DNA from 2 places in the Rhodoglobus sp. G.S.4 genome. Region 1 is predicted to be linked to the other one. Evidence: riboswitches for the same ligand, from Rfam matches in the RefSeq annotation. Region 1 holds a riboswitch; the other holds the start of a gene.

Evidence for each region. A riboswitch is a leader RNA that binds a small molecule or an ion and turns the genes downstream of it on or off. The one in region 1 is predicted to bind glycine.
Region 2: linked by a shared signal. The riboswitch ahead of AC061P_RS04670 (L-serine ammonia-lyase) and the one ahead of gcvT (glycine cleavage system aminomethyltransferase GcvT) in region 1 are both predicted to bind glycine.

The regions. Positions count from the first base shown of each region.
Region 1 is NZ_CM152748.1:776,527-788,673, forward strand. Features, by position in the region: gene AC061P_RS03830 (PPOX class F420-dependent oxidoreductase) at 1-62, shown strand, start outside; gene AC061P_RS03835 (VWA domain-containing protein) at 359-2,020, shown strand; gene ctlX (citrulline utilization hydrolase CtlX) at 2,110-3,102, opposite strand; gene AC061P_RS03845 (ornithine cyclodeaminase) at 3,110-4,141, opposite strand; gene AC061P_RS03850 (Lrp/AsnC family transcriptional regulator) at 4,272-4,703, shown strand; glycine riboswitch at 4,780-4,900, shown strand; glycine riboswitch at 4,902-5,004, shown strand; gene gcvT (glycine cleavage system aminomethyltransferase GcvT) at 5,039-6,196, shown strand; gene gcvH (glycine cleavage system protein GcvH) at 6,199-6,570, shown strand; gene gcvP (aminomethyl-transferring glycine dehydrogenase) at 6,570-9,494, shown strand; gene AC061P_RS03870 (VWA domain-containing protein) at 9,845-11,557, shown strand; gene AC061P_RS03875 (VOC family protein) at 11,599-12,021, opposite strand; gene AC061P_RS03880 (GyrI-like domain-containing protein) at 12,067-12,147, opposite strand, start outside.
Region 2 is NZ_CM152748.1:953,961-966,107, reverse strand. Features, by position in the region: gene rsgA (ribosome small subunit-dependent GTPase A) at 1-836, shown strand, start outside; gene AC061P_RS04690 (inositol monophosphatase family protein) at 839-1,633, shown strand; gene AC061P_RS04685 (septum formation family protein) at 1,727-2,227, shown strand; gene AC061P_RS04680 (bifunctional alpha/beta hydrolase/OsmC family protein) at 2,373-3,629, shown strand; gene AC061P_RS04675 (siderophore-interacting protein) at 3,735-4,562, shown strand; glycine riboswitch at 4,684-4,779, shown strand; gene AC061P_RS04670 (L-serine ammonia-lyase) at 4,927-6,381, shown strand; gene AC061P_RS04665 (pyrimidine reductase family protein) at 6,378-7,127, opposite strand; gene folP (dihydropteroate synthase) at 7,134-8,039, opposite strand; gene AC061P_RS04655 (SCO4848 family membrane protein) at 8,174-8,389, opposite strand; gene AC061P_RS04650 (IMPACT family protein) at 8,464-9,129, shown strand; rRNA gene rrf (5S ribosomal RNA) at 9,286-9,402, opposite strand; rRNA gene AC061P_RS04640 (23S ribosomal RNA) at 9,582-12,147, opposite strand, start outside.

The sequences.
Region 1 (12,147 bases):
GGCTAGCGCAGAAAGTTCGGGGAACCGCAGGGCAGTCGGTGGCGGTCGAGTTGCGCGCCTAGGGTAACGGCTCGGGCGCAATAATTTTGCGCTACTAGTGACTATTTGTCGCGCCAAGGGATGTTTTGTCACTTTTCCGCGCAAAAACTGAAAATAACCTGTGGAGAGGCGATTTAGTGACGCGATTTTGTGTCACTATTGTGCATTACCCCTGAAAGGGGGTCAACTCTCGGTTCCCCCGAAACCGAGTGCACCCGTGATCGATGGAGTCCCCGTGTCCCGACCCCGCCACCGTTCAAGAACACTTAAATCTTGGCTCATTCGTATAAGCACGCCCGCATTGGCGACGCTGCTCACCTTGTCGCTCGCCAGCGGCGGCGCGATTGTGGCTCTCGCAGCGCAAAACAAGCTTGACGACTTTGTCGCCCAGACTTTCGGATGCTCCAACGCTACCGAGCTCATTGTTGTCGCCGATCCCACTATTTCGTCGACAGTCCAAACCGTTGCCAATGCTTTCAATTCAGAGCACATCGGCCAGTGCCTCTCTGCCAAGGTCGTGACGCAGCGTTCCGCTGACACTGCAGCCCTGCTTGCTTCGGGAACGTCAACCGGTGCCGACGCCTGGATTCCCGATTCGCCGGTGTGGCTCAATCGCGTGGAAAGCACTGCCACTTCACTCGGTCGCGAAGTCCCGGTAACTCAGGAGTGGGACTCGGTTGCATCGAGTCCTCTGGTGTTTGCGACTCCTGCGGTAAAGGTTGGCGAATTTGAGGCTGCAGAAGTCGGATGGTCGGCGGTACTTTCGGGCCGCTATCGCACTCTGCTACCCGACCCCGATAGCTCAGCCGCAAGCATGATCGCGCTCGCAACTCTCAACGATCTCGCTTCCGATGGTGATCCGGCCGATTTCGACCGAGCCCTCATCACTCTCGGTCGTTCCATTCCTGACTCCACTCAAGCGGCTTTCACCGAACTGCAAATTTCAGACTCGCGCATGGTTGCGTTGGCAACGGAGCGCGAAATTGTGGCGCACAATGCCTCCCATCCGGATGATCCGCTAGTGGCGCTGTATCCCGCTGAAGGCACGGCAGCCCTCACGTACCCTTTCGTACTCGTGGGAAACACAACGGTCTCGGAACTCGAATTGTCGCGCATGACAGAAGAGGAGCGTGCCACGATTGCAGAAGCAGAAACCACGAGGGCCTCGTTGCTTGAAGAGTTCGCCGAACTGGTCCGCGGGTCAGACGCGGTGCTCAACGCTGAAGGCTTCCGTGACAACGCCGGGGGAGGGGAGATTCTTGCTTCCGGTGTTATCGCCGCACCGACGGCAACCAAGTCGGTGGGAGACACCACCGAGCTCGTCTCGATCTTGCGCAACTGGAACGCACTCAACCTGCGCTCACGCATCCTGACGGTCGTCGACGTTTCTGGATCGATGCTCGAACGGGCTTGGGACGGGCAACGCCGCATCGAGATGTTCCAAAATGCTGCCGAAGATGCGTTCAGCACCCTTTCAGAAGACGACGAGCTCGGAATGTGGCTGTTCTCCAAAGAGCGCGTCGGAGCTGAGGATTGGGAAGATGTCGCCGGCATCCGCTCGATGAACGACCCCGAGCATGTCGAAAACCTGCAGGCGATCATCGACTCGCTACCCGCCCGCATCAATGGATACACCGGGCTCAATGACACTGTGCTCGCTGCCGTCACCCATGTGCGCGAAGACTACAACGCCGACAAGGTCAACTCAGTGCTGCTCATTACAGATGGGCGCAACGAAGATGACCACGGCATCTCGCTGCAGAAACTTCTCGACAACCTCACCGCAATGATCGACAAAAACACCGACGAACCAGTGCCTGTCGTGCTCGTCGGAATCGGGCCAGACACCGACGTCGAAGCGATGCGCAAGATTGCGCAAGCCACCGGCGGAACGGCCTACCAAGCAAACAACCCCACCGAGCTCAGCAATGTGATGCTCGAGGCGTTGTCCCAACGCGACTGCCGCCCGAACTGCAGTTAGCGAAAACACAGAGCACTGCGTCGCCCTAGCGTCGCAGTGCTCTGTGGCCCGAGTCGACGACGGAGGGACCCGTCAGAGCCTCAGGTCGATCACGCGCCAGCCGTCGGTGCTGTTTCGGCAGAACCGGCGGCTGGAACGCCGGCAGCAACATCCGAAGCCATTCGTGAACGCCGATCCAAATGGATGCCAGCAACCATGCAACGCACCGACCCGCCAGCCAACTCGATCGTCGGAATATCCAAGGGCACAATCTGGCAGCTAGCCTCAATCACTGAACGTTGCGCAGCAGTAAGGCTCGACAACGCGCGCGTCGACAACGCCAAGATGCGCCCACTCGAGCCCTTGAGCTCTAGTGCGTTTCCGGCAAAGTTAGCGATCTGGTCTGCGGTCAGGTCGATGAGAGTGCGTCCCGGTGCCGTCAAGCGCTCCGCGATCTCCATCCGACGATCGCCAGAAGCAATCAAATCGAGACCGATCATCGCGAAATCCGTGGCAATACACATCATCACATTGGTGTGATAAATCGGCACCCCGTGGCTATCACGGGCCTCAAACATCATCGGTTCATAGCCGAATGAGGCGCAAAAGCGTTCCAGCGCGAGCGGATTCGCGCGGTGCGACTCCGCCGCATACGCAACCCGGTTGGTGTGGTCGATGACCATCGCACCGGTGCCCTCAAGGTAAATTCCGTCGTGCTCTAGACCGGAATAGTCGACAACATCTTGCACGCGAAAGTCGTGCTTGAGCATTTCGACGACATCGGTGCGACGCTCAGTGCGACGATTCGGTGCATACATGGGGTAGACCGCAACACGGCCGCCACTGTGCGTCGAAAACCAGTTATTGGGGAACACGCTATCGGGGCGCGTGCTCTCCGTGTCTTCGAACACGTGGATGTTGACACCAGCGTCGCGCAACGTCTCCGCCACCATCGTCGACTCGGCATACGCGGCGCGAGCAATCTCATCCGGAGTGCGGGTGGGATCGGTCGACTGGAATGCGTTGTCGCTCGCGGTCTGACTATTCGGTGTAAACAGATGCGGGCGAATGAGAACGGCGGCGGACGGCGCTTGAACGCTCACTGAGGGCCTACGCGGTCAGCGCTGGTGCGCGCGAGACGAGTGAGAACAGGTCCTTCGGATCGGCGGGATTGGCGATGAGATCTAGATCTGTCGCGTAATCGGTGCCGCGAACAGCATCGAAAACGTAGCGCAACGCTGAGAAGTCTTCGATCGCGAAACCAACAGAGTCGAAGAGGGTCACTTCGCTTGGCGAGGTGCGACCGGCAGCGCGGCCAGCCAAGACTTCCCACAGTTCGGTGATCGGCGAGTCTGCTTCGAGCTGCTGAATCTCACCCTCGATGCGGGTCTGCTCGGGGAACTCAACAAACACCGTTGCGTCGCGCACGATTGACGCTTCGAGCTCCGTCTTACCTGGGCAGTCGCCGCCGATTGCATTGAGGTGCATGCCCGGCTCGATCATGTCGGAGGTGAGAATTGTGGCATTCGCTTTGTCTGCCGTGCAGGTGGTGACGATGTCGGCGCCAGAAACGGCATCCGCTGCAGAGGTCGCGCGCACAATCTGGAAGCCGAGTGGTTCAAGGTTGCGGATGAACTTGTCGAGGGCAGCGGGATCGGTGTCCCAAATGCGCAACTCGGTGATACCAAAGGCTGCGCGGAATCCGAGTGCTTGGAATTCTGACTGGGTACCGGTGCCGATGAGGGCGAGCACTTGTGCGTCAGGGCGAGCAAGGGCGCGAGCGGCGAGTACCGATGTTGCCGCGGTACGCAACGCTGTGAGCAGCGTCATCTCTGAGAAGAATGTGGGATAACCGTTGTCAACTCGCGCGAGCATGCCGAGAGCGGTGACGGTCTGGAAGCCGTTTCCTGGGTTTGAGGGGTGGCCGTTAACGTACTTAAAGGCGTACGTTTCGCCGTCGCTTGTTGGCATGAGCTCGATAACGCCCTCTGCCGAATGAGCGGCAACGCGAGCGGACTTGTCGAACTGAGGCCACTTGGCATAATCCTGCTCAAGGTAGCTGACGATGCCCATAATGATTGGCTCGATTCCGGTGTCGGCAATCCAGCGCCCCATGTTGTTGACGTCTACATAGTGGACCATGTCACTCCCTTCGTTTCGGTGTTACTGGTTCCCACGTTACGAATATGCACTATGCACACACAACAACCATTAGACGCGATTAGTTCACAACAACTGAGCAAAATTGAGAGCGCTATTGTACAATTTGCTCATGCCTCAATTGGATGATCTCGACCGACGTCTTCTCGCCGCCCTCAGGGCCGACGCGAGAGAGTCAATAGCGAGCCTGTCACGCCGACTTGGCGTCACGAGGGCAACCGTCACTAGTCGTATTGACCGCCTCGTTAGTGGTGGAACGGTACTCGGATTCTCGGTTCGCATTCGCGAAGACCGGGACCCGTCGACTATTCGAGCAATATCGTTCATCGAGGTCGAGGGGCGGTCGACGGATGCCGTGATTCGCAAGCTGCGCGGAGTTCCCGAGATTCACGAACTCCACACCACAAATGGCGCCTGGGATCTCGTCGCTGACATCCGCACCGACAGCCTGAGTAACTTCGACAGAGTGCTGGCGAGCATGCGCAACGTTGACGGCGTCGTCAACAGTGAGACGAGTTTGCTGCTCAGCTCAGCGCTGCTCTAACCCTTTTTGGCAGTGACAGAGGCGCGAGCATCCGCCCAGCATTGCTATGCTGAGCTAACAACTGAACATCGGGCCGCAACACGATGCGGGAGAGCCGGGCACACGGCGTTGGTCATCTTTCTGACTAGACGCCAGCACGGCACCGAAGGAGCAAGCCTCCCCGCCAATCTCTCAGGTTCATGTACCGCATCGCACTGGCCACTCTGGAAAGAGAACCTCGCATCACCATGAGGTTCCGCCGACGGTGAAAGCGCACTAGTTTGAAGGTGCGTGAAGCTCTCAGGCTCATCACAGAGGGGGAGTTCTATTCACTAGCCACGCGCCGGGAGAACTCCGTGACCGATGTATCAAATTCCGCAGCATCACCAGCTGAATCTTCACCTACTGTCGTGAGGTATTCGCCGCTGCACAGCATTCATGAGCAGTTGGGCGCCACCTTCACCGACTTCGCCGGGTGGATGATGCCGGTGCGATACAGCTCAGACCTTGCCGAACACCATGCGGTGCGCACGGCAGCCGGCATTTTTGACATCTCTCACATGGCCGAAATTCATGTGCGTGGTGCCGATGCTGGTGCTTTTCTCGACTTCGCGCTCGCTGGCAAGCTTTCCGGCATCGCCTTGGCGCAGGCAAAGTACAGTCTGCTGCTCAACGAGGCCGGCGGAATCATTGATGACCTCGTCACTTATCGTCTCGGTGATGATCACTTCTTGGTTGTCGCAAACGCGGGGAACCGTTTTGCCGCAGCGGTGGCACTTTCCGAGCGTAGTGCGGGCTTTGATGTTGCCGTCACCGACGAGAGTGACGATTACGCGCTCATCGCTGTGCAGGGCCCGGTTTCGCGGGCGATTCTCGAAGCGACTGCCGGTCTCACCGACTTCGCTACGCCGCTTGACGAACTCAAGTACTACCGCGAGACGGCCGCAACGTTTGCCGGTACCGACCTCATCATTGGTCGCACCGGTTACACCGGCGAAGACGGTTTCGAACTCTACATTCAGGTGGATGCCGCAGCCGACCTCTGGGCAGCACTCACGGTCGCTGGCGAACCTCTCGGTCTCGTGCCCGCCGGCCTTGCGTGCCGAGACACTCTGCGCCTCGAAGCGGGCATGCCGCTGTACGGTCACGAGTTGAACCTCAGCACCTTCCCGGTCCAGGCCGGTCTTGGTCGTGTTGTTGCGCTCAGCAAGGATGGCGATTTTGTTGGCCGCACTGCAATCGAAGCAGGACCGGATGCCGGTGCTCGCGTTCTCGTCGGACTCACCGCCGAGGGCCGTCGTGCCGGTCGCGCCGACTATCTCATCTTCCACGGCGACACCGAGGTCGGAATCATTACCTCCGGTGCACTTTCGCCGACTCTGGGTCACCCGATCGCTATGGCCTACGTCGATCCCGACGTGAGCGAGATCGGCACCGAGCTTCACATTGATGTGCGGGGCAGTCGCACTGCTGCATCCGTTGTTTCCCTACCCTTCTATAAGAGAGAGGCCTGATCATGGCTGAGAAGAGCGAATTGCAGTACACCGCCGAGCACGAATGGGTGCTCGTTGATGGAAACGTTGCGACCATCGGCATCACCGATTTTGCCGCGGGCAAGCTCGGTGACATCGTCTTCGTCGACCTCCCCAAGGTGGGCGCCACCGTCGCTGAAGGCAAAATTGTCGGCGAAATTGAGTCAACGAAGTCGGTAGGTGAACTCTTCGCTCCCGTTACGGGAACCGTCGTTGAAGCCAACGACGCCGTCTCCGACAGCCCAGAACTCGTCAACAGCGACCCTTTCGGCGAAGGCTGGCTGGTCAAGATCGAATTCACCGAACTTCCGTCGATGCTCAGCCTCGACGAATACACCGCACTGACAGGCGAATAATGCCCAACCCTTACATCAGCGGCACTTTCGCCGACCGTCACATCGGCACGGATGCTGCCGCTCAGGCGAGCATGCTTGCCGCCGTCGGCTACGACAGCCTCGAAGCCCTCGTCGATGCCGCAGTTCCGCCAGCGATCCACCAGACCCCGGTCGTCAATTCCACGATCCCTACTCCGGCTTCGGAGCGGGAAGCGCTCGCCGAACTGCGTGCCCTCGGCAACGCGAACAAGGTTCGTCGCAGCATGATTGGTCTCGGTTACTACGACACCATTACGCCGGCCGTCATCAAGCGCAATGTGCTCGAAAATCCCAGCTGGTACACGGCGTACACGCCGTACCAGCCCGAGATTTCGCAGGGGCGCCTCGAAGCGTTGATCAACTTCCAGACCATGGTTGCTGATCTTGCTGGCATGACGACAACGAACGCCTCGATGCTCGATGAGGGCACTTCGGCTGTCGAGGGCATGCTGCTCGCTCGCCGTGCTACTCGCGTGGAATCGAACGTGTTTATCGTCGACGCTGACACGCTTCCTCAGACCAAGGCTCTGTTGGAGAATCGGGCGGAGGCTGTCGGTATCGAGCTTATTGAGCTTGACCTGGCCACACTGGGAGCGAACCCTGAGCTACCGGAATGCTTCGGTGCGCTCATCCAGTACCCGGGCGCTAGCGGTCGTGTGTGGGATTCCAGCGAAGTTATTGCGGCGGTCAAGGCTCACGGCGGACTCGCTGTTGTTGCCGCAGACCTGCTCGCCCTCACGATTCTCACGTCGCCAGGTGAACTTGGTGCCGATGTTGCTGTCGGAACGACACAACGTTTCGGTGTTCCGATGGGCTTCGGTGGACCGCACGCCGGTTACATGTCGGTGCGCAAGGGGCTCGAACGTCAGCTTCCTGGGCGACTTGTTGGTGTGTCTCAGGATGCGGCTGGCGACCCCGCCTACCGTCTGTCGTTGCAAGCTCGGGAGCAGCACATCCGCCGCGAGAAGGCGACCTCCAACATTTGTACAGCTCAGGTGTTGCTCGCCGTAATGGCCTCGATGTACGCCGTTTATCACGGCCCCCAGGGCCTCAAGCGGATTGCCCAGCGCATCCACCACGACACCGCGAAGTTCGCAGCACGCTTGACCGCTGCGGGCTACACGGTCGAAAATGAGACGTTCTTCGACACCCTTTCGGTAACCAAGAAGGGGCAAGCACACGCAATTGCCGCCAAGGCGCTCGAGCTCGACATCCTTCTCTATGTTGTGGATGCCGACACCGTGCGTTTGAGCTTCGATGAAGTCTCGACACAGCCGTACGAGGGTATCTTCGCGTCGCAGAAGAACGACCTCGCGAAGGCGTTCGGGCTTGATGATGGCTTCTCCTACAGCCCAGAGGATGTCAGCATCCCCGACGCTCTCAACCGCACGAGCGAGTACCTCACCCACCCGGTATTCAACACGCACCGCTCGGAGACGAGCATGATGCGCTACCTCAAGTACCTCGCCGACAAGGACTATGCGCTCGACCGCGGCATGATCCCGTTGGGCTCGTGCACGATGAAGCTCAACGCGGCAAGTGAGATGGAAGCGGTGAGCTGGCCAGAGTTTGCGGGCATCCACCCCTTCGCACCCGCGGAAGATGTCTCCGGCTATCTCGTCATGATTTCGCACCTGGAATCGTGGCTTGCCGAAGTGACCGGCTACGACACCGCGTCGCTGCAGCCGAACGCTGGCAGCCAAGGCGAGCTTGCTGGCCTCCTCGCGATTCGGGGCTACCACCGAGCCAACGGCGACCTAGACCGCACAATCTGCCTCATCCCCTCGAGTGCACACGGCACGAACGCTGCCAGCGCAGTGCTCGCCGGAATGCGCGTCGTTGTGGTGGCCTGTGACGACCTCGGCAACGTTGACCTTGGAGACTTGCGTGCCAAGATTGCCGAGCACGCGAGTGAAATCGCCGCCCTCATGATCACCTACCCCTCGACTCACGGTGTGTACGAGCACGAAGTGCGTGAGATCACGCAGGCGGTGCACGACGCTGGTGGACAGGTTTACGTTGACGGTGCCAACCTCAACGCCCTGCTCGGTTATGCGCGGTTCGGTGACTTTGGCGGCGACGTCAGCCACCTCAACCTGCACAAGACCTTCTGCATCCCTCACGGTGGTGGCGGGCCAGGTGTTGGACCGGTTGTCGCGAAAGCGCACTTGGCCAAATTCTTGCCAGGACATCCGATGGCTCAGAGCCATCACCACCCGGCGTTTGACATGCAGACCGGCGAAGCTGGCCCGTATGTTCACGCTGGGGGAGCAATCAGCGCTGCCCCCTATGGCAGCCCAAGCATTCTGCCGATCACGTGGGCCTATGTTCGCATGATGGGGTCGGAGGGCCTCAAGGCTGCAACGGGTGCCGCTGTGCTTTCGGCCAACTACATCGCAGTTCGCCTGCGGGAGCACTTCCCAGTGCTGTATGCCGGAGACAACGGACTTGTCGCTCACGAGTGCATTCTCGACCTACGTCCGCTCAAGGAAGCGACAGGAATCGACAATAACGACGTCGCAAAGCGCTTGATCGACTACGGCTTCCACGCCCCGACGATGTCGTTCCCGGTCTCGGGCACCCTCATGGTCGAGCCGACCGAGAGTGAAGACCTCGCTGAGCTCGATCGTTTCATCGACGCAATGATCGCGATCAAGGATGAAGCGGATGCCGTGGCGGCCGGAACGTGGCCAGCCGACGACAACCCTCTCGTCAATGCACCGCACACCGCGCAGTCTGCGGTGTCGAGCAATTGGCCGCATGCCTATTCGCGCGAGCAAGCGGTCTATCCGCTGACTTCGCTCGTGTCTGGCAAATATTGGCCACCGGTTCGTCGTGTCGACAACGCATACGGCGACCGAAACTTGGTCTGCTCGTGCCCGCCCATTGAGGCGTTCGCGCACTAAAAGTATTGGTCACGGTCTGTCTGCTAGTTCGCTAGTCGACGTGAGGCGCGTGCGGAATCGGTCCAGTCCGTTTCTGCATGCGCCTCACGCGGTTAATCCCTCGCTCGTGTAGCGTCGAGACGAAGGTTGGGCGACGCAAAAATGTGTCCCCCAAATGCGGGACACAGTGATCTACTGGGATCGCTTTGTGCGCGCGAAGATTTTCTCGTGATTTGCTGGATATTTTCTCGCTTCATGTTGTAGTGTCCGTCTGGTGTACGGCGTGAGGTCGACCCGACGACCTCCCTGCGCCGCTTCACCGACTGGAGACCCTCGTGACTAGCCGCCGGCATCGACACCGAAAGTCTTTCTTGGAGAGGCTTAAGCGACGCTGGTGGATGGTGCCGATCGTGCTGGTTTCCGTTGTGGCAGTGGCCGTTGCGGGAATCCAGTTTGGTGCTGTCGGGTGGCTCGGTAGCGCTTTCGGTTCGATCGCCGGGGGATGCAACGACAGGCGGTCAATCGTTGTTGCCGCGGATCCATCGATCGCGCCGGCGCTCACGATCATTGCGGCGGAGTTTGATGAGACTTCCGGCAACTGCACGACAACGGAGATTCGTTCCCTTGTCTCTGCGGACACTGCAGCACTCTTCGCTACTGGTGTTGCTGGAGACCTGGATGCGTGGGTTCCCGACTCGAGCGCTTGGCTCGATCGCGCAGCGACTACGGCGATTTCCTTAGGCCGTGCCGCACCAGAATTCGACACGTACGACAACATTGCGAGCACGCCTGTGGTGTTTGCTAGCTCAGCGTCACAGGTATCGGCCCTTGCCGAGACTCCGCTGTCGTGGGCGACCCTGCTTTCCGGAACGGTAAACACTCTGTTGCCCGATCCGGAGTCGTCGGCCGCGAGTCTCGCCGGGCTTGCTCAAGTGAAGTCGGTTTCGTCTGAGACAGATCCGCGACAGTTTGCCGGTGCGATGATCGCTATGGGCAAGACAATCCCCTCTTCCGCAGAGGCCGCATTCGAGCTTGCCGCAGAGGCCACAGTTCCTACTGTTGTCGTGACAACGGAGCGCGATGTCGCAGCTCACAACACGTCGTCGTCGGCAGCGCCGATAGTCGCGCTCTATCCGACAGATGGAACAGTCGAATTGACGTACCCCTTTGTCGTTGCGATCGGTGATTCCCAAGAGCCCGCCGGTGCAGCCGGTGACGGCGAGGATGCTGTCGCCGTTGATGAGAGCGCGCCAGTGACGGCGGGTGCTCCGAAGGAACTCCTCAACGCGCTGTCAGCGGCAGCGCGTTCCGCGGCTGACGTGCTCGCCGATGCCGGTTTCCGCGATGCTGATGGCGGGGGTGATTTGCGGATGGCCGGGGTTACAGAAACCTCAACCGCGGCTCAGCCGACCGCAAGCGCGGCAGTTCAGATTGAAATTCTGCGCGCGTGGAGTGTTCTCACTCTTCGTTCGCGGCTTCTCGTTGTGATTGATACCTCTGGTTCTATGCTCGATCCGGCAAACAATGGGCTTCGAAGAATTGACGTGTTCCAGCTCGCCGCAAGCGAGGCGCTGTCAAAGTTCTCTGGCGAGGCTGAACTCGGTGTGTGGGTTTTCTCGCAGAACCGTGTTGGCAGTCAAGACTGGGAAGATCTGTCGCCGATTGCTCCGCTCTCTGATCCCGCGCACGTGAAGCAGATCAACGGCGTTATTGCGTCGCTGCCGGATCGAATCTATGGATACACAGGCCTCTACGACACCATTCTGGCGGCGGTAAAGAGAGTCAAAGAAGATTACGATCCCTCGAAGGTCAACTCGGTTCTGCTCATCACCGATGGCTACAACGAGGATGACAACGGCATTGATCTGCAGACGCTTCTTGACAGTCTCAAGGCAATTGAAGATCCGACGAAGCCCGTCCCGGTGCTCCTGATCGGTTTTGGCCCAGACACTGACCTCGCATCCATGAAGACAATTGCGCAGTCAACGGGCGGAGCGGCCTATTCAGCCGCTGTTCCAGAGGATCTCGGCAAGGTGCTCGTGGATGCTCTCACCCAGCGTGCTTGTCGTCCGAACTGTTCGTAGCGTCAATTACCGGTGAGAGTTGCCGATCGAACGCGTGACGCTTAGCGAGTCTCGTTGTCGTCGCTAATGCTCACTAGCCAAGTAACTGAATAGCGATCAATGACCATGCCGAAGGTTCCGCCCCAGTCGGCGCGCTCGAGGGGCATGGTCACCTGGCCGCCGTCACAGAGCTTCTCCCAATAGGCCTCTAGGGCCGCTTTTTCGCTGAGAAAGCCAGCGATGGAGATGGACATCGATCCGCCGGGGGAGTATTCCATGGTCTTGGGGGTGTCGGCCATCATCAGCGTAATTCCGGCGGGGGATTCGAGCTGGCCGTGCATGACCCACTCTTGTTCTTCGGGATCTTCGCTGGCGTTGAAGTCGGCAAAGGTGTGGATCTCGGTGGTGCCGCCGAATACAGATTGATAGAACGCTAGCGCTTCGCGAGCGTTGTCCCTGAAGCTCACATAGGGATTGGACTTCATCGTCGTTCCTTCCTCGGGGAGTGCAGGCCTGAGGGCCGTGCAGCATTATGTACTCGCGAGTATGACCGGAAACTCCAGCCGGGTGCGCAATTGCGCCTCGGGAGCGTCATCGGGGCCATTGAGGTA
Region 2 (12,147 bases), 180 kb from region 1:
GTGCCCGCGAACTGGGGCGAAATCAGCAAGGCAAAGTCTCGGTCGTCCCCGGCGACTGGGTCGACCTCGTCGGAGACACGAGCGGAACAGAAGGAACGTTGGCGCGTATCGTTCGCATCCGCGAGCGCAAGACCCTACTTCGCCGCAGTGCAGATGACACGGATGCCGTAGAACGCATCATTGTGGCCAACGCCGACCAGATGCTCATTGTCGTTGCCGCCGCCGACCCTGAGCCGCGACCGCGTCTGGTCGACCGCTATCTGGTGGCGGCTTACGACGCCGGAATTACTCCCATCCTGTGCATCACTAAGACTGACCTGCAAGATCCGGCTGAGTTCTTGGAGAACTTTGCGGGGCTCGAGTTTCGGGTAATCGCGAGCCGGTCAGATGAGGTTCCGCTTGAGGAGCTTCGGCAAATCTTGGATGGCCACACCACGGTGGCTGTCGGTCACTCGGGTGTCGGAAAGTCCACGCTGGTAAATGCGTTGGTTCCTGATGCGAATCGTGCTGTCGGCCACGTGAATGCGGTTACCGGCCGGGGGCGCCACACCTCATCTTCAACGATCTCTTACCGTGTTGGCTCTGGTTGGGTGGTCGATACTCCCGGAGTGCGTTCCTTCGGTTTAGGTCATATCGACCCTGGCAAGATTTTGTCGTCGTTCACCGATTTAGCGGTTCTTGCTGAGGAGTGCCCCCGCGGCTGCACCCATCTTCCGGATGCTCCAGACTGTGCAATCGCCGAAGCGGTGGCCGCTGGCGATCTTGGCGAGGTCGGAAAACTGCGATTGGATTCCTTCCAGCGACTCATCACGACGCTGGGTTCCACTAGCGTGTAGGGGTGACCGAATACACTCTCGCTGACGATCTTTCTCTTGCTCTCGCGCTGGCGGGAGATGCTGACCTCATCTCGCTCGATCGCTTCACGGCGCTCGATCTTGAGATCACCACCAAGCCTGACCGCACACCGGTAACGGATGCCGACAAGGCTGTCGAGCGAAGCATCCGTGCCGGTATTGCTGCTGCGCGCCCGGGAGATTCCATTCTCGGCGAAGAGTACGGTGAGGCAGGCAACTCGAGCCGTCAATGGATTATCGATCCCATCGACGGAACATCAAACTTTCTCCGCGGTGTTCCCATCTGGGGCACCCTGATCTCGCTCGTCATTGATGGCGTGCCTCAGGTCGGAGTCGTCAGCTCGCCCGCTCTCGGCAAACGCTGGTGGGCCGCAACCGGTCATGGTGCTTTTGCTCAGGCACACGATGGAGAGCCAGAACAGATCTTTGTGAGCAAAGTTGCGTCGCTTGAGGCCGCCTCCATTAGCTACAACAGCCTTTCCGGCTGGGATGGCGTTGGTCGACTCGATGCGGTCATCGCTCTAACTCGGGCTACCTGGCGTTCGCGGGCGATTGGCGACATGTGGGCGTATATGCTGCTGGCCGAGGGCGCGTTGGATGTCGTTGGCGAGTTCGATCTCCAGCCGTATGACATGGCTGCGCTGATTCCCATTGTGCTCGAAGCGGGTGGACAGTTCACCTCGATTGAGGGCGAGGCTGGGCCGTGGCATGGGAGCGCTTTGGCGACTAACACACTGCTGCACGATGAAACGCTAGAGCTGTTGCGTTCTTACCAATAGTTCACCCGTTTGGGGTACCTGTGAATACGCTGAGTTGACTAGGCTTAACTTATCCTCGGCATTTTTACATTCTCACGAAAGCGACTGACCCTAATGACGACAGAAAAAATCTGGCGCCGGGCGTTCGTAATCGCAACAGTGGCTACCGCAACGGTAGCCCTCAGCGGTTGCAGCATCCTCACTCTTGTAGCCAATGGATTTTCGGATGCCGTAGATCCCGGCCCCGGCACGACTCAAGATGTTTTCAGCCTCGTCGTTGGGGACTGCGAAGCCGGTGCTCCCGCTGAGGGCGAAGTCTCCCAGACGAAGACAATCGACTGCGCTGAACCTCACGAAGGCGAAATTTACGCGGCTTCGTATCTGGCAGAGGGCGATTTCCCCGGTGACGACGTCATCGCCGCTCAAGCGGAAACCGATTGCCTTGTCGAGTTCGAGTCGTTCATCGGTGTGAATTACGAGGATTCGATGTACGACTACTCCTGGTATTACCCCACTGAGAGAAGCTGGGCTGACGGAGATCGCGAGATTCTTTGCATCGCCTATGACTATGAGGGAAACCAGATCACAGGGTCTCTCGCTGGAGTCGCAAAATAAGACTGCGTGCGAGCGGCTGTCGAAGATCTGTATCTTCGATAGGCGCTCTATTCGTCAAGGGAACAATTGGTGACCGCGATGGTGTTGCAACCAGTAGCCGGATGAGAAACGCTGGTAGTTCCTCGAACACAGGGCGGTAGCAACAATGAAGATCGAATTTCCGGGATCCGACGACACTATGCTCGCTGCCCGACTGGAACTTCCTGAGGGCACACCAGCAGCATTCGCGCTGTTTGCCCACTGCTTCACGTGTTCAAAAGACTCGTTCGCCGCCTCCCGTATTTCGCGAGCGCTCGTTGACTACGGGGTCGCAGTTCTGCGCTTTGACTTCACAGGGCTTGGCGGATCTGACGGTGACTTTGCCAACACAAACTTCACGTCGAACATTGAAGATGTCGTTGCCGCGACTGAGTTTTTGCGAGACAACTACCGCGCGCCATCGTTGTTGATCGGGCACTCGCTCGGCGGCGCTGCCGTTCTCGCTGCCGCCCATCGCATTCCTTCAACTCGCGCGGTGGTGACGATCGGCGCCCCAAGCGACCCTTCGCACATCACAAACCTGTTCGGTGCTGCGAACGCTGAAATCGAGAGTCGCGGCGAAGCCCAGGTTCAGCTTGGCGGGCGTGAGTTTCGCATTCGCAAGCAATTGCTCGACGACATTGCCGCTCAGCCGCAGTCCGCGAGGTTGCGAGATTTGGATGCAGCACTCCTCGTCGTTCACTCCCCCATCGATCAGACGGTGGGCATCGACAACGCACGCGAGATTTTCGAAACTGCTCGGCACCCCAAATCCTTTGTTGCACTCGACGGAGCGGATCACCTGCTCAGCAACCGCGACGATGCGACCTTCGCTGCAAGCATCATCGCGGCCTGGGCTGCTCGCTATGCCTTCGACGGTGCTGAGACCCCGACTTCAGCCGAAGGCCCGATGACCGTCATCGAGCCGAGCGCCGCTGTCACTACCGACGGTCGTTCAGTTATTGTCCGCGAAAGCGGTCCAGCTCGATATGAACAGCGAGTACTCGCATCGGGGCATGAGTTCATCTCTGACGAGCCTGCACCGCTCAGCGAAAACCACGGACCGAGTCCCTACGATTTGATTCTTGCCGGTCTCGGAAGCTGCACGTCGATCACCATCCGCATGTACGCCGATCGCAAGAAGATGCCCTTGACGGGGGTGAGCGTGCGCTTGACTCGCGAGCGACTGGATGCCGCGACCTGCGAGCATTGCACGGCCACCGAGGGAACCGTCGAGCACATTACGCGCGAGCTCACTCTTGACGGCGATCTCAGCGACGAGCAACGTCAGGCGCTTCTCGTGATTGCCGATAAGTGTCCGGTGCATCGCACCTTGGAGGGCGAGATTTCAATCACAACCAGCGTTACCGCGGCGACAGGGTAGCGACCACCTATCGACATCGCCTAGAACTCTCAGCAGTCTCGCTATAGAGTTATTAGGCAACCCTTATTTTAAGATGAAATGAGCCGGCCCTCGCGCCAACCGCCTATGACCATTGAACGCGATTCCGCCAAGCACCCCCTAATCATCCGCCGGGTCACTGTTAGCGCGGTGAGCCACCCCACGCCGACCATCGCTCGCATCACCCTGAGCGGTGACGAACTCGACGGGTTCGTGGCCAGCGGACCTGCCGACCACGTCAAAATCTTCTTTCCTGACCCCTCGACTGGAGAGCTTTCCGCTCCCGTCATGACCGAGTCTGGCATCAGCAAGCCCCAGGGCGGTGTCGTGATTTCCCGCGATTACACGCCTCTCGGTTTCCGCAGCTCAGAGGGTCAGCACGAGCTTGATATTGATTTTGTTGTTCACGGCGATGAAGGTCCCGCTTCCGCTTGGGCCGGCCACGCCCGCATCGGGGATCCTCTCGTGATCGCTGGACCCCGTGGGTCAAAGTTGCTCCCCCGTGGCGCAACGCACGTAATCCTTATCGCTGACGAAACCGCTCTGCCAACCAGCTCGCGGTGGATCGATATGCTTCCCACTTCGGTGCACGTCACTGCGTTGTTTGATGTTGCCGATGAGACCGTCGAGAGCTATTTCAGCCCCGAACAGAAAGCACGCATGTCTGCTGAGTGGTTCTACCGCCGCGACGGGCTCGGCCAACTCGACGCTGCGCTCCGGGCACTCGGAGAGATTGGCGAATCGACCTACATTTTCCTCGCTGGCGAAGCCACAACGCTTGTCCCTTTGCGCCGCTACCTACGCCGAGAACTGGGTCTGCCCAAACAGCAGGTTTCAGCAGATGGCTACTGGCGTCGAGGAGTCACGAATGCTGACCACCATGAACCGCTCGATCCCACCGATCCGGAAGACTAAAAGAGGCACGCACTCGCGCTGCGCATCCTGACTGCTTGCTCAATTGCGCCTCAGCATCCGCCAGATAGCCGGTCGTCGTTCTCGACCGAAGTGTATGCTGATGGCACAAGTGAACAGCCGTCATACCGCTGCGGGAGAGCCCTTCCGATCGTTGGTTGGCGCCGTAGGAGCAAACCCTCTCCGGGAATCTCTCAGGCACCAGTACCGCAGTGGCTAGGCAACTCTGAAAAGTAGTCGGCCCTGTCCGACTCGCCGACGGGGCAACGTAACGCCACAAGCGTGCGGAAACTCTCAGGCCCGATACAGAGCGGAGAGGACTCAACGACGCCCGCACGAAGATGTGTGGTGAAGAAATGGAGTCACCGTGCCAATTCGCAATCTGACGCCCCGAACCGAAGTACCGACACCCTCGCTCGAAGAGGTGCCCCTCAGCAGCTTCGACCTGTTCACGGTCGGCATTGGCCCATCTAGCTCCCACACCGTCGGCCCCATGCGTGCTGCCGCATCATTCGCTGCCGACCTTGCCGAACACGGGATGCTCGACGCTGTCACGTCGCTCCAGGTCCGGCTCTATGGTTCTCTCGCCGCTACCGGTGCTGGTCACGGCACGATGAGCGCTGTGCTCATCGGGTTGGAGGGCAAACTACCCGACCAGGTTCTTCCAGCAGAGATGGAAAAGATTCTCGAACGAATTGAGAGTACGGGCGTCCTGCAGCTTGCGGAGACACACGAAGTTCCGTTCACGGAGGGCGCGATCGCACTCCACCCGCTCACAGTTCTCGACGGACATCCGAACGGTATGCGATTTGCCGCATACGACAAAGATGACATCGCAGTCCTTGAAGCGACCTACTTCTCCATTGGTGGCGGCTTCATCTACCGGGAGGGTGACAACCGCGACGGCAGCTCGTCCACCGGCCCCGCAGCGGTTGCTGATCCCCTACCCTTCCGTACTGCGGCCCAGCTCTTGGCTCACTGCCGGGCTGAGGGCCTGAGCTTCAGCGGCGTGATGCTTCGAAATGAACTCGCGCGCCGCAGTTACGACGAAGTCGCTGCAGGACTCCTTCACATTCGTGACGTCATGGATGAGTGTAAGAACAATAGCCTTGAGCGCACCGGCAACCTTCCCGGCACTCTGAATGTGCGTCGACGGGCACCCGACTGGCACGCTCGTCTCCGCCGCGAAGACCCCGACCGTGACCCCGCTTTCTGGCAAGAGTGGGTCAACTTGGTCGCTCTCGCCGTCAACGAAGAAAACGCTTCTGGTGGTCGCGTCGTCACGGCACCAACAAACGGCGCAGCAGGCATCATCCCCGCGGTGCTGTTTTATGCCACTCACTATGCTCCCGGCATGAGAGACGCTGACCAGGCAACAAAGGATGATGCGACAGTGCGCTTCCTGCTCGCCAGCGCCGCCGTTGGGGTGCTCTATAAGCGCATGGCATCGATCTCGGGTGCTGAAGTTGGATGTCAGGGTGAAGTTGGTTCCGCATCATCAATGGCCGCGGCGGGACTAGCCGAGATCTTGGGCGGAACACCAGAACAGGTAGAAAACGCCGCCGAAATCGCGATGGAACACAATCTTGGTCTGACCTGTGACCCGATCGGTGGTCTTGTACAGATCCCCTGCATCGAGCGAAATGCTATTGCGGCGGCCAAGGCAATCAACGCCGCAAAAATGGCACTGTGGGGCGACGGCACGCATCGGGTTTCACTCGATGAGGTCATTATTACGATGGCTGAAACGGGCAAGGACATGAGTTCTCGCTACAAAGAGACTTCCATGGGCGGTCTCGCTGTCAATGTTGTGGAGTGCTAACGCGCGGCACGCACATAGCGAAGTAGTAGTGCGCCGTCATCGCCACCGAGTGCTTGCGCCAGTGCCATCTCTTGCGGGGCTGCATCGGCAGCGTCCACAATGCGGCGGGCAGAACCGCCTTCGATGCGCGGGCTAATAGTCAGACAGAGTTCGTCGACCACGCCTTGAGCGATCATCGTCGCAAATAGTGTTGGCCCGCCCTCACTATGCAATTGGGGGTAGCCGCGATCGGCAAGGAGATGCTTCAACTCGACAGTATCGACCTCGGTGTCGCCGGCAACGACTACATCGGCGACTTCCTCCAGTGCGGCACGCGCCTGCGGTGACGCGCTCTCCGTTGTGATCACGAATGGACGCACAGCGTAGCCAGCAAGATCCTTGGGCTCAAGCCTCAAGGATGCACTAACGATGGCAAACCGCGGTTGGGCAGCGAGGCCGTTGGCCACTCTCCATTCCGCTGCATCATGGTCTAAGGCCAAATTTCGGTAGCCTTCCTGACGAACGGTTCCCGCACCAACGACAATGACATCGGCAAGCCGTCTCAAGAGTGCGAAGACTCGCGCGTCCGTCGCAGTCCCGAGTGGGCCTGATGTTCCCTCGTGGGTTGCTGCACCATCAATGCTTGAGACAAAGTTGGCCCGTAACCACGGCACCGAACGATCCGCGACCGCATAGCTTGCCAGTAGCTGTTGGTCGCTCAGTTCGCTGCCAGCAGTCAATGCACGAATTTCGGATGCGGCCTCCATCAGGTTCTACCTCTCATTTGCGTCGGACATGTTGTGTTTCAGCTGCGCAGGCTCGCGCAATCCTAAAATGGCTTCAGCGATGCGTATGGCTGCGACGCTCTCTGCCACTTCGTGCACCCGAACCACTCGCGCACCGTTCAATACGCAAGCCACGGCTGCGGCTAGTGAACCTTCGAGGCGCTGAGATTTCGGTTTGTCGAGCACTTCGCCGATGAAGTCTTTATTAGAAAGCGCCACGAGTGTTGGCAGGCCGAGTGCGGTGATGACATCGAGGTGTCGTGTGAGTTCAAGACTATGCAGGGTGTTCTTATTCAGGTCATGTCCTGGGTCGACAAATAGTCGTTCTTCGGAGATGCCCGCGGCAGTGGCGCGCTGCACCCGTTCGGCCAAGAAGTCACGGACTTCCTTGGCGACGTCCTCGTATTGAGGTCGCGCGAATTGGGTCCGCGGCCGCGCGCGCGAGTGCACAAGCACGAGGGATGCATCGCTCTCAGCCACTATGGCGGCGAGGTCGGGGTCGCTCAGGCCAGTGGTGTCATTGATCACGTTGGCACCGGCCGCAATGCTGCGACGCGCAACCTCTGCGTGAAAAGTATCGACGGAGATTACGACATCAGATTGCGCCCGCAGCTCTTCCACTACAGGAACAACACGCGCTGCTTCGTCCTCAACGCTCAGAGGGTCACCTGGCGCAAAGGGAACTCCCCCGATGTCGACCCAGTCAGCTCCCTGCTTCACTGCGAGAATGGCCGCAGCGACGGCATCCTCAAGGGCGAAGTTGGCCCCCGAATCGTAGAAGGAGTCAGGGGTTCGATTGACGATCGCCATCACCGCAACCTGCCGGGAAAAATCGAACGGGCGGTTACCAATGGTGCGACGGGGATGCCGGAGCGGCGGCAGCGCAAAACTCATACTCCCTATACTGGGCGATGATGCTGACAAGCGCATCGAGAGCACCCCCCTGAAGTAGGTTCTTGGTCGCATTCTTCTTTTTTGCGACGACCCGACTATCCGTCAACGACGCAGGAGTGCCGTTGAGAGGGGCCTTAGCCGATGAACAGCAGCGTTCCCGCCACAACGGATGCTGCGGCAATAAGCAACGCGATAGCGAGCAGCACCGCGTGCACCCGGTAGAACGCCGTCGGCTTGCCGGCCGCATCCCGTGCCCGAGAGTCAGCGCTTACGCGTCGGAAGAACTGGGGCCAGGCTACAACGTTGAAGGCAGCACTGACAAAGAGGATGATTGCGGCAAACAGCTCCATGATGATCCCAGCCTACGCGGCCCAGCGGCGATCTCACGTCACGCTGCTGCTCTGACGTGCGCGACAATGGGCTGATGGAGGAGCTCACTTTACGCGGCGGCATCGGCGCTCAAGTCCAGTCGGAGTTCGAGGTCAAACGCTCCCGATTTGTTGGCCGCATTGTGCGCGTTGCTACTGAGGCTGAGGCCCGCGAAGTCATTGAGACAGCCCGCAAGGAGCACTGGGATGCACGCCATCACTGCTCTGCCTTCATACTGGGATCGAGCGCAACTCCTCATCAGGTGCGGCGATCGAACGATGATGGCGAGCCGTCCGGAACGGCTGGCCGCCCAATTCTCGATGTGCTCTCCGGTCGCAATCTGATCGATTGCGTTGCCGTAGTCAGTCGCTATTTCGGCGGAACTCTGTTGGGCACTGGCGGCCTCATCCGGGCCTATTCGGATGCCATAGCACTTGCGGTCGACGACGCTAGGGCGAAGAAAATGCTCGTGCTTCGTGAGCGGCGCGAGCTTTTTCGTTTGACACTTCCCCATTCGGATGCGGGTCGCATTGAGGCGGAACTTCGGCAGAATGACGTTGCCGTTCTCGGCACTGACTATGGAGTCTCTGCTGTGATGACTGTCGCATCAACGATCGATGACGAAGGTGCGTTGGCTGCCATGGTTGCCGGCATCACCTCGGGTCATCACTCGCTCGAGCCTGCTGGAAGTGAATGGATTGACGCGGAACTGCAAGCCTAAGTAACCGAGCGTATGTCGGACCTGCGGTGTCTTCGACGGTCAATCGCTGGCGTGAGCGTCAAACTCGCGGTTTGTTCTGTGGCGGAGTTGCGCTGTTGTTGGGTGGTTAACGCAAAATAGCCACACCCCGAAGGGTGTGGCTATTTTACAATTGAAGTCCGGCGGTGTCCTACTCTCCCACAAGGTCCCCCTTGCAGTACCATCGGCGCAGAGAGTCTTAGCTTCCGGGTTCGGAATGTAACCGGGCGTTTCCCTCTCGCTATGGCCGCCGAAACACTATTGATTTATGTATCAGTCTGGGCCAGTTCACATCACAGAGCTTCCACCTAGGGTGGGGCTCAGCAGTGTGTGCTGGGCGCAGTTCCCGACCGTAAATCGGGAACCACAAAGTGGACGCGAGAATTCTTCTCAGTCACCATTCGACAGTCAAAGACTGCCCAGTGAGGTGGGGTGTTATCAATTTATCGACTTATTAGTACTGGTCAGCTCCACAGGTCGTTAGTCCCTGCTTCCACATCCAGCCTATCAACGCAGTAGTCTAGCTGCGAGTCTCTCGGCCTAAGCCATGGAAATCTCATCTTGAAGCTGGCTTCCCGCTTAGATGCTTTCAGCGGTTATCCATTCCGAACGTAGCTAATCAGCGGTGCTCCTGGCGGAACAACTGACACACCAGAGGTTCGTCCATCCCGGTCCTCTCGTACTAGGGATAGATCTTCTCAAATTTCCTGCGCGCGCAGAGGATAGGGACCGAACTGTCTCACGACGTTCTAAACCCAGCTCGCGTACCGCTTTAATGGGCGAACAGCCCAACCCTTGGGACCTACTCCAGCCCCAGGATGCGACGAGCCGACATCGAGGTGCCAAACCATGCCGTCGATATGGACTCTTGGGCAAGATCAGCCTGTTATCCCCGAGGTACCTTTTATCCGTTGAGCGACAGCGCTTCCACAAGCCACTGCCGGATCACTAGTCCCGACTTTCGTCCCTGCTCGACTTGTCAGTCTCACAGTCAAGCTCCCTTGTGCACTTACACTCGACACCTGATTACCAACCAGGTTGAGGGAACCTTTGGGCGCCTCCGTTACTTTTTGGGAGGCAACCGCCCCAGTTAAACTACCCACCATGCACTGTCCCTGAACCGGATCACGGTTCGAAGTTAGATATCCAATATGACCAGAGTGGTATTTCAACAATGACTCCACCTGAACTAGCGTCCAAGCTTCACAGTCTCCCACCTATCCTACACAGGCCACACCGAACACCAATACAAAGCTATAGTAAAGGTCACGGGGTCTTTCCGTCCTTCTGCGCGTAACGAGCATCTTTACTCGTAGTGCAATTTCGCCGAGTTCGCGGTTGAGACAGCTGGGAAGTCGTTACGCCATTCGTGCAGGTCGGAACTTACCCGACAAGGAATTTCGCTACCTTAGGATGGTTATAGTTACCACCGCCGTTTACTGGGGCTTAAATTCACAGCTTCGCCTTACGACTAACCGTTCCTCTTAACCTTCCAGCACCGGGCAGGCGTCAGTCCGTATACATCGTCTTGCGACTTAGCACGGACCTGTGTTTTTAGTAAACAGTCGCTTCCCACTGGTCTCTGCGGCCCTGCAGCGCTCCCGGAGTAAATCCGTTCACGCCTTAGGCCCCCCTTATCCCGAAGTTACGGGGGCATTTTGCCGAGTTCCTTAACCACGATTCTCTCGATCTCCTTAGTATTCTCTACCTGATCACCTGAGTCGGTTTGGGGTACGGGTAACTTGAACCTCGCGTCGATGCTTTTCTTGGCAGCATAGGATCACTGATTTCGTCTTGACGACTACCCATCGGGTCTCAGGCTTAATGAACGACGGATTTGCCTATCGTTCGCCCTACATCCTTAGACCGGGACAACCATCGCCCGGCTCAGCTACCTTCCTGCGTCACACCTGTTAATACGCTAACCGCACCAGAATAGGGTCGTACGCTAGGCCCCACGCCTCACCCCGAAGGGATTGGTCTAGGGGATTCAGATACTTAGCATTACTGGATTAGTTGGGACGGTTCTTCGTCAGTACGGGAATATCAACCCGTTGTCCATCGACTACGCCTGTCGGCCTCGCCTTAGGTCCCGACTTACCCAGGGCGGATTAGCCTGGCCCTGGAACCCTTGATCATTCGGAGGACGGGTTTCTCGCCCGTCTTTCGCTACTCATGCCTGCATTCTCACTCGTGTAGGCTCCACGGCTGGTTTACACCGCCGCTTCACTGCCCACACGACGCTCTCCTACCACTCCGTACGGCTGAACCACGAAGGCTTACCTATAATACGAAATCTACAACTTCGGTGGTGTGCTTGAGCCCCGTTACATTGTCGGCGCGGAATCACTTGACCAGTGAGCTATTACGCACTCTTTCAAGGGTGGCTGCTTCTAAGCCAACCTCCTGGTTGTCTGTGCAACTCCACATCCTTTCCCACTTAGCACACGCTTGGGGACCTTAGTTGGTAGTCTGGGCTGTTACCCTCTCGACGATGAAGCTTATCCCCCACCGTCTCACTGCTGCGCTCTCACTTACCGGCATTCGGAGTTTGGCTAACGTCAGTAACCTTTTAGGGCCCATCAGCTATCCAGTAGCTCTACCTCCGGCAAGAAACACGCAACGCTGCACCTAAATGCATTTCGGAGAGAACCAGCTATCACGAAGTTTGATTGGCCTTTCACCCCTATCCACAGCTCATCCCCTCCATTTTCAACTGAAGTGGGTTCGGTCCTCCACGTGCTCTTACACACGCTTCAACCTGGCCATGGATAGATCACTTCGCTTCGGGTCTAGAACCAGCGACTATTTCGCCCTATTAAGACTCGCTTTCGCTACGGCTGCCCCACACGGGTTAACCTCGCCACTGATCACTAACTCGCAGGCTCATTCTTCAAAAGGCACGCTGTCACAGCTACTAAGGCTGCTCCAACGGTTTGTAAGCAAACGGTTTCAGGTACTATTTCACTCCCCTCCCGGGGTACTTTTCACCTTTCCCTC